2 linked regions of the Geomonas sp. RF6 genome follow. The protein of the gene in region 2 binds, or shares a complex with, the protein of the main gene of each other region. Links are inferred from orthologs where the notes say so. Each region holds a gene or a part of one and is shown on either strand. Other genes may lie near its edges.

What was found. Proteins that work in one complex are often made in the same cells at the same time.
Region 1: the proteins of secA (region 2) and secY are in contact, whole or in part, in a crystal structure (PDB 3DIN), measured with the Thermotoga maritima proteins. The link is inferred for Geomonas sp. RF6 from one-to-one orthologs. Residues at the interface, in WP_004082002.1 of Thermotoga maritima: Glu261, Ala262, Arg263, Lys300, Ala301, Arg302, Thr303, Ile304, Ile305, Leu323, Tyr324, Asp325, Pro326, Val329, Ser330, Tyr333, Ile336, Lys340, Phe345, Val349, Glu363, Phe364, Tyr374, Ser375, Gly376, Gly377, Glu393, Ile395, Thr482, Ser483; in WP_004081795.1 of Thermotoga maritima: Glu108, Gly109, Glu110, Glu111, Ala236, Glu237, Arg238, Arg239, Ile240, Thr241, Ile242, Gln243, Tyr244, Ala245, Arg246, Arg247, Val248, Thr249, Gly250, Arg251, Arg252, Val253, Tyr254, Gly256, Ala257, Ser258, Thr259, Tyr260, Leu261, Pro262.

Annotation. Positions count from the first base shown.
Region 1 is NZ_CP087999.1:2,914,750-2,919,296, reverse strand. What follows is about bases 1,604-4,547. They hold secY (preprotein translocase subunit SecY), read right to left. Parts: upstream 3,758-4,547; coding sequence 2,450-3,757; downstream 1,604-2,449. Other genes in these bases: rpsE (30S ribosomal protein S5), read right to left, coding at 4,425-4,547; rpmD (50S ribosomal protein L30), read right to left, coding at 4,218-4,397; rplO (50S ribosomal protein L15), read right to left, coding at 3,760-4,200; LPW11_RS12640 (adenylate kinase), read right to left, coding at 1,794-2,441; map (type I methionyl aminopeptidase), read right to left, coding at 1,604-1,791. Outside these bases: rpsD (30S ribosomal protein S4), read right to left, coding at 1-56; rpsK (30S ribosomal protein S11), read right to left, coding at 95-490; rpsM (30S ribosomal protein S13), read right to left, coding at 506-874; rpmJ (50S ribosomal protein L36), read right to left, coding at 900-1,013; more of map, read right to left, coding at 1,045-1,603. UniProt on the Escherichia coli protein: The central subunit of the protein translocation channel SecYEG. Consists of two halves formed by TMs 1-5 and 6-10.
Region 2 is NZ_CP087999.1:4,035,669-4,044,058, reverse strand. What follows is about bases 2,318-5,764. They hold secA (preprotein translocase subunit SecA), read right to left. Parts: upstream 5,392-5,764; coding sequence 2,518-5,391; downstream 2,318-2,517. Other genes in these bases: mnmH (tRNA 2-selenouridine(34) synthase MnmH), read left to right, coding at 5,648-5,764. Also shown: LPW11_RS17275 (serine hydrolase domain-containing protein), read right to left, coding at 1-518; LPW11_RS17270 (DUF2914 domain-containing protein), read right to left, coding at 662-1,069; bifunctional glutamate N-acetyltransferase/amino-acid acetyltransferase ArgJ, read right to left, coding at 1,123-2,304; more of mnmH, read left to right, coding at 5,765-6,676; LPW11_RS17250 (DUF2156 domain-containing protein), read right to left, coding at 6,689-7,564; LPW11_RS17245 (universal stress protein), read right to left, coding at 7,790-8,242. UniProt on the Escherichia coli protein: Required for protein export, interacts with the SecYEG preprotein conducting channel.

The DNA.
Region 1 (4,547 bases), 1.1 Mb from region 2 along the record:
AGCTCCGTGCCTTCCCTTCTGCACAACCTGCATGAGGGACCTGTATACCTAGCCAATTGAAGACCTCCTTACCTTAACTGATAGTTCCGTGTCTCTAGACTCTTCTTCTCTTCGGCGGACGGCAGCCGTTGTGCGGGATCGGCGTAACGTCACGAATGAAGCTCACGCTGAACCCTGCGGCCTGAAGCGCGCGCAGCGCGGACTCGCGGCCGGAGCCGGGGCCCTTGACGTACACCTCGATGGTGCGCATGCCGTGCTCCTGTGCCTTCTTGGCGCAGTCCTCTGCAGCCATCTGGGCGGCAAACGGGGTGCTCTTGCGGGAACCCTTGAAGCCTTTCGCGCCGGAGGTGCTCCATGCCACCACATTCCCGACCGGGTCGGTGATGGTGATCATGGTATTGTTGAACGTCGCCTGAATGTGGGCAACGCCAGTGGGGATATTCTTCTTCTCTTTTTTCTTCTTTACGACTTTCTTAGCCGGGCTCGCCATTAATCCCTCCGATCGTTATTTCTTCTTGCCAGCGACCGTACGAGCCGGCCCTTTCCTGGTGCGCGCGTTGGTCTTGGTGCGTTGACCGCGAACCGGCAGACCCTTCCTGTGACGCAGCCCGCGGTAGCAGCCGAGATCCATCAAGCGCTTGATGCTCATGGAGATATCACGGCGCAGATCCCCTTCGACCTTGACGTTCTTGTCGATGTAGTCCCTGATCTTCGCGATCTCGGACTCCGTAAGATTGTCGCAGCGAGTATTGAAGTCAACACCTGTTGCGGTGAGAATCTCCTGGGACAAAGATCTGCCGATGCCGTAGATATAGGTCAAGGCGATCTCTATGCGTTTATTCTTTGGTAGGTCTATCCCTGCGATACGTGCCAATGCCCGCTCCTCCTAGTAAGTACTCTTAGCCTTGTCTCTGTGAATGTTTCGGCGTCTCGCAAATGACCCTGACGATCCCTTTGCGTTTGACTATCTTGCACTTCACACAGATCTTCTTTACCGATGCCCGAACCTTCATTGTTATGTCCTTTCGAAACAGAATTGCAGTTTTAGATACGTGAAAGAATCAGCGGACCGTCGTCCGTTACCGCCACCGTATGCTCGAAGTGGGCGGAGAGTCCGCCGTCGCTGGTAACGGCCGTCCAGCCGTCCTCCAGCACCCGCACCTCGTACCCCTTTTCATTGATCATGGGCTCGATGGCGAGAACCATCCCGGCCCGAAGCTTCGGTCCCTTCCCGGGTGCGCCGAAATTGGGGATCTGCGGCCCCTCGTGCAACTCCTTCCCGATCCCGTGCCCGACGAAGTCGCGAACTACGGAGAAGCCGCGCTCCTCCACGTAGCTCTGAACTGCATGGGAGACATCGGAAAGCCTGTTACCAACCTGCGCCTTTTCAATCGCCGCGTACAAGGACTCCTCCGTCACGGCAAGGAGTCGTCCTGCCGACGCCGACACGGGTCCGACAGGAAAGGTGTAAGCTGCATCACCGTAGAAACCGTTGTAGATGACGCCAAAGTCGAGACTCACGATGTCACCAGGCACGAGCTCCCTCTTCGACGGCATGCCATGAACGACCTGCTCGTTTACCGAGCAGCAGAGAGAGTAGGGAAACCCGCTATACCCTTTGAAGGCAGGACGCGCCTTCCTCTTCAACGCTTCCCGCTCCGAGATGGCATCGAGTTCGAGAAGTGTCACACCAGGCACCACCCGCTCTTTAAGGATCGCCAGTATCTCGGCAACGATCTTGCCGGCGCCCCTCATCTTTTCTATCTCTGCAGGGGACTTGAGAACGATCACCCTTACGATGCCTTCAGAGCTGCTACGATCGCCTCATGAATCCCTTCAACGGACCCGGCGCCCGGAACAGCACGGAGAAGACCGGCAGCCTCGTAATAACTGATTAGCGGCGCAGTCTGCTCGTCGTAGACTTCGAGACGGCGAAGAATCGTCGCCTCCTTGTCGTCATCCCTCTGATAGAGCTCACCGCCGCAAGCATCGCAGCGACCGGAGGCCTTGGGGGGAGCGAACTCGAGATGATAGACGGCACCACACCCGTGGCAGGCGCGACGCCCGGTCAGGCGCTTCAGGACTTCATCCTTGTCGACACTGAGAGAGACGACGGCATCAATGGAGCGCGACAGCCCGGAAAGAACTTCGCTCAACGCGTCAGCCTGGGCGACCGTCCTAGGGAAGCCGTCGAGGATGAAACCGCGTGCGCAGTCATCCTGGCCGAGCCGCTCCTGGACAATACCGATAACGACGCTGTCGGGAACGAGGGCGCCGGCGTCCATGAACTCCTTCGCCTTCATCCCCATAGGGGTAAGCCCTTTAACGGCAGCCCGCAGCATATCACCAGTGGATATCTGCGGGATCCCGAACCTGTCGATCAGAAGTTTTGCCTGAGTGCCTTTGCCGACCCCCGGGGGTCCAAGCAGGATCAGATTCATGTAGTCACCTATCTTCTGCCCTTCATGCGTACACCCTTCATAAACCCTTCGTAGCTGCGGGTGATAAGGTGCGATTCAATCTGGGCCAAGGTATCCATACCGACGCCGACGGCGATAAGGAGCGCAGTGCCGCCGAAATAAAAGGGCAGATTGAACTTCCCGATCAATATCGAGGGGAGCACACAGACCGCCGAGATGTAAATGGCACCGGCGAAGGTGAGCTTGGTCAGCACCGCATCGAGAAAGTCCGAGGTCTCTTTCCCCGGACGGATCCCTGGTATGTAGCCACCCTGCTTCTTTACGTTGTCAGCGACATCAACCGGGTTGAATGTCACAGCCGTATAGAAATAACAGAAAAATACGATGAAGGCAACATAAAAAACGTCGTAGAGCCAGTTCCCGGGGGTCAGGCTCTTCGAAGCCTGCTGCACCCAGGGGACGTTTATGAAGTGCCCCACAGTCGCAGGGAACATGATGATGGAGGAAGCGAAGATCGGAGGAATAACTCCTGCCATGTTCACCTTCAGAGGGAGGTGAGATGTCTGGGCTCCGTACGTCTTCAGCCCGACTACCCGCTTCGCATAGTGTATCGGAAGCCTCCGCTGACCACGCTCCATGAAGACAACTGCTGCGATGACTGCGAACATCATCGCGGCCACAAGGATCAGGACGAAGATGGAGAGCTCGCCGGTCTTGATGAGGCGAAGGCTGTTCCCGATCGCGGTGGGGATCCGGGCCACGATACCGGCGAAGATGATGAGGGATATCCCGTTGCCGATCCCCTTCTCGGACATCTGTTCACCGAGCCACATGATAAAGGCGGTCCCTGCAGTGAGGGTCACCACGGTCAGGAGCCGGAAGCCCCAGCCGGGGTTCGGGACCACCAGCTCCCCTGCAGGCCCTCTCATGCTTTCCAGGCCGATGCTGATGCCGAAGGCCTGGATCACCGAGAGAACGATTGTGCCGTAGCGGGTGTACTGGATGATCTTCTTGCGCCCCGCCTCACCTTCCTTCGAGAGCTTCTCGATACTCGGAAGGACCACCGAGAGGAGCTGGAAGATAATGGAGGAGGAGATGTACGGCATGATTCCCAGTGCGAAAACGGTGAGCTTCTCGAGCGCGCCTCCTGAGAACATGTCAAACATCCCGAGCAGGGTACCCTGGGCTTGCTTGAAGAAATGGGAAAGTGCCGTGGCGTCAATCCCCGGGGTGGGGATATGACACCCGACACGATAAACCGCCAACATCGCCAGCGAAAAAAGTACTCTCTTCTTAAGTTCGGGGATCTTGAAGATGTTCTGGAAGGCTTCTAACAAGACTAGATCTCCTCGATGGAACCACCTGCTGCGGTAATCTTCTCACGTGCGGAGCCGCTGAACTTGTGCGCCTTGACAGTGAGGGCCTTCGTCACCTCACCGGTGCCGAGAATCTTGATGCCGTCCTGGATGCTCCCCACGAAGCCGCCCTTCACGAGCGCCTCGACATCGACAACGCTCCCAGCTTCGAAGACGTCGAGCTGGCAGAGGTTCACCACCGCGTAGACTTTCTTCGTGAGCGGGTTGAAGCCGCGCTTCGGAAGCCTTCTGTGCATCGGCATCTGGCCGCCCTCGAAGCCGGGCTTCACGCTGCCGCCGCTTCTCGCCTTCTGGCCCTTGTGACCTTTGGTCGCAGTCTTGCCGTGCCCGGAACCGGTACCGCGGCCGATGCGCTTTCTATTTTTGTTGGAGCCGGCTGCCGGCTTAATGGTATTTAATTGCATTCTCTCACCTCAGAGGATTACTCTTCCACTCGTACCAGATGGGACACCTTCGCGATCATGCCACGGATCTCAGGGGTATCCTGGAGGACGACGGTCTTCTCGCGCTTCTTGAGCCCCAGCCCCAGCAGGCACCCGCGCATGGAGGGGTTCTGCCCGATGTGGCTCTTGATCAGGGTAACCTTCAGTTCTGCTGCCATCTTAAAACTCCTTGAAATAAAGTGCCCTTACTCGCCGGACAGACCGCGTCTTGCCATGAGCTCTTCAGCGGTTTTCAGCCTGGAGAGGCCTGCGAAGGCGGCCTTCACGACGTTGTGCGGGTTGTTGGAGCCGAGGCATTTTGCGAGAAT
Region 2 (8,390 bases):
AACTTCTGCAGCGCGGACCCCTCGATTGCGCTCCCGAGAGGGTTGACTGAGGCAAGTGAGAAGTCGTCCAGCCCGGAGGTGTGAGTGAGGAGATGGTACACCAGCACCTGATCCTTGCCGTGTCCCGCGAACTCGGGGAACCACTTCTGCACCGGATCGGTGAGTGAGACGCGCCCGTCCGCGGCAAGCTTCAGGACCGACGGAGTAGTGGCGATGACCTTTGTGAGGGAGGCGACGTCGAAGACGGTATCGACGGTCATCGGACGGGCATCAGGGAGTGCGGAAACGCGGCCGTAGGCGCGCTGGAAGAGAGTGCCGCCGCGGTTGCCGACGAGGACGACGCCGCCGGCGATGAGCCCCTTGCCGATCGCCTCCTCGATAAGGCGATCTATCGCGGCGGGCTCCCCGGCTGCCAGAGCTTCGGTGGAAAGGGAAATCAGGAGGAAGCAGATGATGATTCTAAGAAGGGACACGATTACTGCACCTGCGTTCGCACCGGGCGAACGATTCCATTGCATGAGTCGGAGCTCCCCCCCGGACGAGGGGGACGCATCTTTGAGCTATGTAGCTGTAGGCCGGGATAAGCCGAAGGCGTTCCCGGCGGTCCACCCACTAGCGGTACCGGCCGGAAACGCCTCCTCTTTTCCTGCAGGGTGGCGTTCTAGTTCATGGTGAAACTGACCGACTTCAGCACCTTCCCGTCGGCGTCGACCGCGTCGCAGCGCCACTCGCCGGAGAGCCCCTTCTCCACCGCCCTCTTCGAGTAGGTGCGCCAGCGCCCCCCCTTCACCGGGAGGACGTATTCACCCACCGGCTCGTCGTTTAGGTACCAAACCTGCTTGATCGTCGTGTCGGTGTCCTCCGGGGAAGAGATCCTGGTAAAGCAGTACAACGCCTTTACCGAGGTGGAGGAAATGCGGCGCACCGAGTCGATCGGGTTTCCCTTCACAATCTTTGTAGTCACCGCCATCTCGGTTATCTTCAGGTCCGCCGCATGAGCGGAGCCGAGCCCGGAGACGAGCAGGGCCAGGGCCAGGGCAGTAGTGCAAAAACGCCTCGTAACAGTCATGGTACCTCCAGCTGGTGCGCTGCGGGGTGTTTTTTGGCGGTGGCGGTTTTCTGTCAGGTCCGGTAGTCCGCGTTGATGCGAACATAGTCGTAGGAGAGATCACTCGTATAGACAACCGCCTCCCCTTCTCCGGCACGAAGGTCAATGATAACGGCAATTTCCTTCTTTTTCAACACGTCGCTCCCGCGAGCCTCCGCGTCCCCGCCGGCAAAGACGCCCCTGGAGACCATCTGGACGTCGTCGAAGAAGAGGTCGACCTTCGACTGGTCCATCTCGATCCCGGAGTAGCCGAGGGCGCAGAAGATCCTCCCCCAGTTGGCGTCCTGGCCGAAAAAGGCGGTCTTTACCAGGAGGGAGTTGGCGATGGCAAGAGCCCCCTGCTTCGCCTCGGCGTTAGTGACTGCGCCGCGCACCCTGATCTCCACGAACTTCGTGGCCCCCTCTCCGTCCTTTACGATGAGCTTGGCAAGGGAAAGGAGGACGTCGTGCAAGAGCGCGGTGAATTCCTTCGCCTCAGGTGTTCCCGGCACGATGGTGGGGTTGCCGGCGGCGCCGTTTGCCATGATGAGGGCGGTGTCGTTCGTGGAGGTGTCGCCGTCGACCGTGATGGCGTTGAAGGAGCCGTCCACCGCCTCCTTGAACGCTTCCTTCAAAAAAGCCGCATCGACGGCGGCATCGGTGACGAGAAAGGAGAGCATCGTCGCCATGTTCGGCTGGATCATCCCGGCGCCCTTGGCGATTCCGGCTATCCGGTAGCTTGCCCCCCCGGCACTCCCCTCCCGCACCTCCATCTTTGCGAAGGTGTCGGTGGTCATGATGGCGCTGGAGACGTCCTCGAGCGTCCCGGAGGGAAGGTTTGCCACCAGCGGCTCGATGCCGTCGCGCAGGCGCTGCACCGGGAGGCGCTGGCCGATGACCCCGGTGGAGCAGATGAGGAGGTCGTCTTCGGCGATGCCGAGAGTCCCGGAGGCGAGCCTGCCGTACTCAAGGGCGTCGGCCATCCCCTCCTCGCCGGTGCAGGCGTTGGCGTTCCCGCTATTGACTATGAGGGCGCGGCAGACGCCGTTTTTGGCGCGCTCCATGGAGATGAGAACCGGCGCGGCCTTCACCTTGTTGGTGGTGAAGACGGCGGCGACATTGGCAGGTGACTGGGAAAAGATGAGAGCCAGGTCGAGCCGCCCCGGCTTTTTGATGGCAGCCTCAACGGCTGAGAACTGGAAACCTTTGACGTTCATATTCCCCCCTGGTGAGAATAAAGGGTTTTTGGAAATTGCCGGTAGATGCCGCAGGACGTCCCCTCCCCCCTTGCGGGGGAGGGACAGGGTGGGGGGGAAGGTGCCTCCGTTACAGCAGATGGCAGCTTCACCCACCCCCTGTCCCCCTCCCGTCAAGGGAGGGGGAACCGCAGGCACTTTTTCCCCGAGTTCCAAGTACCACGCATTACAGGACTACTTGCCGCAGCACTTCTTGTACTTCTGGCCGCTGCCGCAGGGGCACGGAGCGTTGCGGCCGATCGCCTTCTTCACCTTCACCGGCTTTTGTGCGTGCTCTTCTTCCGCAAGGTTGAAGACAAGACGCTGCTGCTGGCGCTGCTGCTCCAGCTCCTGCTCACGCTCCAGCCGCTCCATATCGTCCTCGTGAGCCACCTGCACCCAGAAGATCTTCTCCACCACCTCTTCCCGGACCCTCGCCATCATGTCCATGAAGAGCTGGTACGCTTCCCTCTTGTATTCCTGCTTCGGATCCTTCTGGCCGTAGCCGCGCAGGCCGATCCCTTCCTTCAGGTGGTCGATGGAGAGGAGGTGGTCTTTCCACTGCGCGTCGATGACCTGCAGCATGATCACCTTGTGCAGGTGGTCCATGAGCTCCTCGCCGAGCTGGTCCAGCTTCTCGGTGAAGCGCTGACGGGCGGCGTTTCGCAGCATATCCTCCAGCGCGGGGGGGGTGAGACGGTCCAGCATCTCGGCGGAGATGTCGATGTGGTAGGCAAACGCCTTGTACACCGCCTCCCCTATCCCCTGCCAGTCCCACTCGCGGGCCGGCACCTTGTCGATGGCAAAGGCGCCGACGAGGTCGGTGATCAGGTCGTCGACCATCCCGAGGAAGCTCTCGCGCAGCCCTTCGCCGGAGAGGATCTCCCTTCTCTGGCTGTAGACGACCTCGCGCTGCTTGTTCATGACGTCGTCATACTCGATGAGGTGCTTGCGGATCTCGAAGTTGTGAGCCTCGACCTTCTTCTGGGCGTTCTCGATGGCGCGGGTGATGAGGCCGTGGGTGATCGCCTCCCCTTCCTCGATCCCGAGCTTGTCCATGATCGCCGACACACGCTCCGACCCGAAGATGCGCAGCAGGTCATCCTGCAGCGAGAGGTAGAAACGGGAGGAACCGGGGTCCCCCTGACGGCCGGAACGGCCGCGCAGCTGGTTGTCGATGCGGCGCGACTCGTGGCGCTCGGTGCCGAGGATGTGCAGGCCGCCCAGGGTCACCACCTCATCGTGCTCCGCGGAGCACACCGGCTTGTACTTTTGCACCAGCACCTGGAACTGCTTCGTGAGCTCCTTCAGGACCGCTCCCTCCACATCGTCGTCATCCGGGTCATCGTCCGCAAAGAGCGGGAGAACGACCGGGGCGAGCTGCGGGTACTCCTCCTGCAGGGCGGCCTTCTTCTCCTCGGCGGTCTTGTCGTAAAGCGACTCGTAGAACTCCATGAAGTCGTGGGTCTTCGTCTCGGGGCTCCCCTTGAACTCCTGGCGAGCGAGCCCGTCCGGGTTCCCCCCCAGGAGGATGTCGGTACCGCGCCCCGCCATGTTGGTGGCGATGGTGACCATCCCCTTGCGCCCTGCCTGGGCGACGATCTCCGCCTCCTTCTCGTGCTGCTTCGCGTTGAGGACGAAGTGCGGAATCGCCTGCTGCTTCAGGAGCTCGGAGAGCTGCTCGGACTTCTCGATGGAAATGGTGCCGACGAGAACCGGCTGCCCCTTGGCGTGCAGCTCCTTGATCTCCTCGATCGCCGCGTTGAACTTCTCCCGCTCCGTCTTGTACACGACGTCCGGGAAGTCCGGGCGCAGCAGCGGGCGGTTGGTGGGGATGACCACGACGTCGAGGGTGTAGATCTTGTGGAACTCCTCCGCCTCGGTATCGGCGGTACCGGTCATGCCGGAGAGTTTGTCGTACATCCTGAAGTAGTTCTGGAAGGTAATCGTCGCGAGGGTCTGGTTCTCGTTCTCGATCTTCGCCCCTTCCTTCGCCTCGATCGCCTGGTGCAGGCCGTCGGACCAGCGGCGCCCCGGCATGAGGCGGCCCGTGAACTCGTCGACGATGATGACCTCGCCGTCGCGCACGACGTAGTCCACGTCCCTCTTGAAGAGAGCGTGGGCGCGCAGGGCCTGCTGGGTGTGGTGCAGGATCTCCATGTTGCGCGGATCGTAGAGGTTGTCGACCTTCAGGAGCTTCTCCACCTTCAGGACCCCCTCCTCGGTGAGGGTCGCGGACTTCGCCTTCTCGTCGACGGTGAAGTCGCCGGTGTAGTTCTTTCTCTTCCCGGAGAGGGTATTTGCCTCCACCTCGATCACCTCGCCCTTCTTCAGGAGGGGGATGATGCGGTCGATGATGTAGTATTTGTCGGTGGAGTCTTCGGTCGGACCGGAAATGATGAGGGGGGTACGCGCCTCGTCGATGAGGATGGAGTCGACCTCGTCGACGACGGCGAAGTTGAAGCCGCGCTGCACGTACTCCCCGAGGTCGAACTTCATATTGTCGCGCAGGTAGTCGAAGCCGAACTCGTTGTTGGTACCGTAGGTGATATCGGAGGCATACGCTTCCCGCCTTTCATCGTCGTCCAGGCCGTGCACGATGACACCGACCTCGAGACCGAGAAACTTGTGAATGCGCCCCATCCACTCGCTGTCGCGCTTGGCGAGGTAGTCGTTGACGGTAACGACGTGGACCCCTTTGCCGCTGAGGGCGTTCAGATAGGAGGGGAGCGTCGCCACGAGGGTCTTCCCCTCCCCTGTTTTCATCTCGGCGATCTTGCCGGCGTGGAGAACCATGCCGCCGATGAGCTGCACATCGAAGTGGCGCATGCCGAGGACCCTTTTGCCGGCCTCGCGGCAGACGGCGAAAGCCTCGGGGAGCATGCTGTCCAGGGTTTCCCCTTTGGCGTAGCGCTCCTTGAACTCAAAGGTCTTGCCACGCAGCGCATCATCGGAGAGCTTGGAGACTTCGGCTTCGAGGCTGTTGATCCGTTCCACAACAGGCCACATGCGCTTCAGCTCCCGCTCGTTTTTGCTCCCCACGAACTTCTTGATAAGTGCAGCAAACATCTATAAATCTCCTTGAGTTACGAAAAAAAAGGGATCAAAAAACAGTGTAAGATACCATAACAGTGAGAACCGCTCAATAGAAAAGGCGGCAGCGGCGTAATATCTTTAATGAAACAAGGGGTTTCACCTCCATTCTATCCCATTCCCCCTCGCAAGTGGTACATCGTCCCCCTCCCCTGCGCTGCCGAGGTTGTGCATCCCCTTCTTGCAATAACGGGAACGCCTTCCTATAATGGCAGCCGCAAAGGAGAAGTGTGTGCCCCCTACCATAGAATTCGACGAAACCCTCCTCGACACCCATCTGGTAGTCGATGTGCGGACCCCGCTGGAGTACGCAGAAGATCACCTCCCCGGTGCCATCAACGTCCCCCTTCTGAGCAACGAGGAAAGGGTGGAGATCGGCACCCTTTACAAGCAGACTGGGCCGCACGCCGCGCGGATCCGGGGGCTCGAGCTCACCGCCCACCGTTTCCCGCAGATCGTCGGCGAGATCGCCTCGCAGGGAGCAGGAAGACCGATCCTCGTCTACTGCTGGCGGGGGGGGCTGCGCAGCAAGACGGTGGCCTCCATACTGCAGCTCACCGGCCACAACGCGCGACAGCTCATCGGCGGGTACAAGGCGTTCAGAAACCGCGTAGCGGAACTCTTCGAGCCGTTCAACCCGCCGATGCCGCTAGTGGTGCTGCACGGGATGACCGGCACGGGAAAGACGACCTTCCTCCTGCAGCTCAAGGAGAAGGGATTCTCCGTCATCGACCTCGAAGGGCTCGCCTGCCATCGCGGCTCCGCCTTCGGGCAGCTGGGACTTGTCCAGGACCTCACCCAGAAGCGCTTCGAGACCCTCCTGTGGGACGCGCTCCGAAAGGCGCCGAAGGGAGAGCCCCTCATCGTGGAGGGGGAAAGCCAGCGCATCGGCAGGGTATCACTGCCGGGGAATTTCTACGAAACGATGCAGCAGGGGATCAAGGTCTGGTGCCACGCATCCTCCGAGACGAGGGTGGCCCGGCTCATGGAGGAATACGGGCTGCCGGAGTACCGCCAGGAGATGGCGGACGCGCTGGAGCGGATCAGGAAGAAGCTCGGCGGGGTGCACTACGAGGAACTCGCGGGGAATCTGGAGCGCTGGGAGATGGCGCCTTTCATGAAGGGGCTGATCGACAACTACTACGACAAGGTCTATTACAAGACGAGAACCTGGACAGAAGACCACCGTCTCTCTCTGGAGGACTACGATCTGGCGGCGGTGGAACTGAACGATTTTCTGCGAAAGGCGATCCCGGCGTAACCATCGGAAGGCTCACCCCTTCTTCGTCACCCGATACTTTTTCACCAGCTCGTACGGATGGTAGGAGAGCTTCGCGCTTCGCAGGCTCTCCTGCCCCAGGTCCTGCTCCCGGTTCACATAACGCATCCCCGTGAAGAGCAGCCGCGCGAACTCACGGTTCACCAGCTGATAGACCCCCTCCATGAAGACGTCCCCCTTCTCGAAGTGGCAGACGGCCGTCTCCGCATTAAGCGCCTCCCCGAGAGCAAACCCCTTCACCCGCCCTTCCACCAGCACGACAATCCCCGAGAGGCCGAGTTCTTCCGACATCTTCAACGCCTCCGCAGTCCCCTCCGCCTCGCCAATCATCGAATCGGAAAGTTCCGTGCGCACCCGCAGCCATTCTTCGAGAAGCTCCAGGCAAAGATCCCGGTGTCTCGGCTCGTAGATTTCCGTGGTGTAGCGGTTGCGGGCTGCAAAGTAGTTAACCCTGTTTTTCTTCTTGTGATACCTCTGCCCCGGAAGGGTCGCCAGCTCCTCCCTCAGGTGGAGATAGTCGAAGCTGTCGCGGTCCTCCGCGATTACCACATCCTTTCCCTGTAAAAAGCGCTCCACGAAAGGATCCCCGGCGCCGTAGAGCGTCATCCCCTCGGAAAGAAGGCGGTCAAGGGCATCCTCCACGGTCCCCAGCGGCGGCAGGAAGTACTCCGTGCCGTCATACCCCCGGCCAAGGATGACGATGGCGTCGCCGAGGGCAGTGATCTTGTAGGCATGGACGGTGCGGAAGAGATAGAGATTGGCGAAGGTGAATTCGGAGATGCGCGGCTGCATCTCCCGGAAGATCCGGTCCAGAAGGGGCTTGTCTTCAAGGTCGAGCGGTCTCGATACGGGATATCGCGGTATCTCCATTACCTCTCCACAGCAGGCGCCTGCGGGCGCGCCTCAAGCTACCTCGCTTTAACAGTCGGGATCGGTCTCAAGCGGCGAACCGAAACCTCCCGACGACAGTAGCAGATTTGGGGGGAAAGTAAAATTTCTCCCGGATTGCACGGGAGTGCCGACACGGCGTGAGGAGGGTGAGGCGGGAGGGGAGCAGCGGGTCAAGCCGAACGCCGCGTTTAGTGGCGACAGTCGCTACCGTACGAGGTAGACAGAGCACTTGGCGCCCTTTACGACCTTGTGGGAAACGCTTCCAATCACCTTGCGCTTCAGGAACCCTTTCCCGGTGCTGCCGATGATGATGACGTCGATCTCTTCCTGCTGCGCGAGACGGAGAATTTCTTCGGCAGGGTCCCCGTGCGCCACCGCCGTTTCGAGGTCGACCCCTTCGTCGGAGGCCTGCTTCAAGATGACGTTGAAGATCCGCTCCTTCGGATCATGCCACTCGTCGGTCTCGGCCTCAGGGTCGGCAGGTTCCAGGTCGGCAGGACTCTCGCTATCTTCCTCCGGGATCACCAGGAGCGCAAAGACCTTGCTTTTGAACCTGCTCGGTGTCCCGGCAGCCATACGGATCGCCTCCTCCCCGGCCTTATCGGAAAGAGGAGAACCATCCATGGCGACGAGAATCTTCTTACGCAGGCAAATCATTTACTCCTCCAGCGGTCGGGTCGGGTAAGACAGGGAAAGATCCCGGTGAAGGAACTATAAATCATGAAGCGGTTTTATCAAAACAGTTTTTTACCATATCGCCAAAAACCTCTTAAAACCACCCACCGCGCCAATCAAGGATTCACGA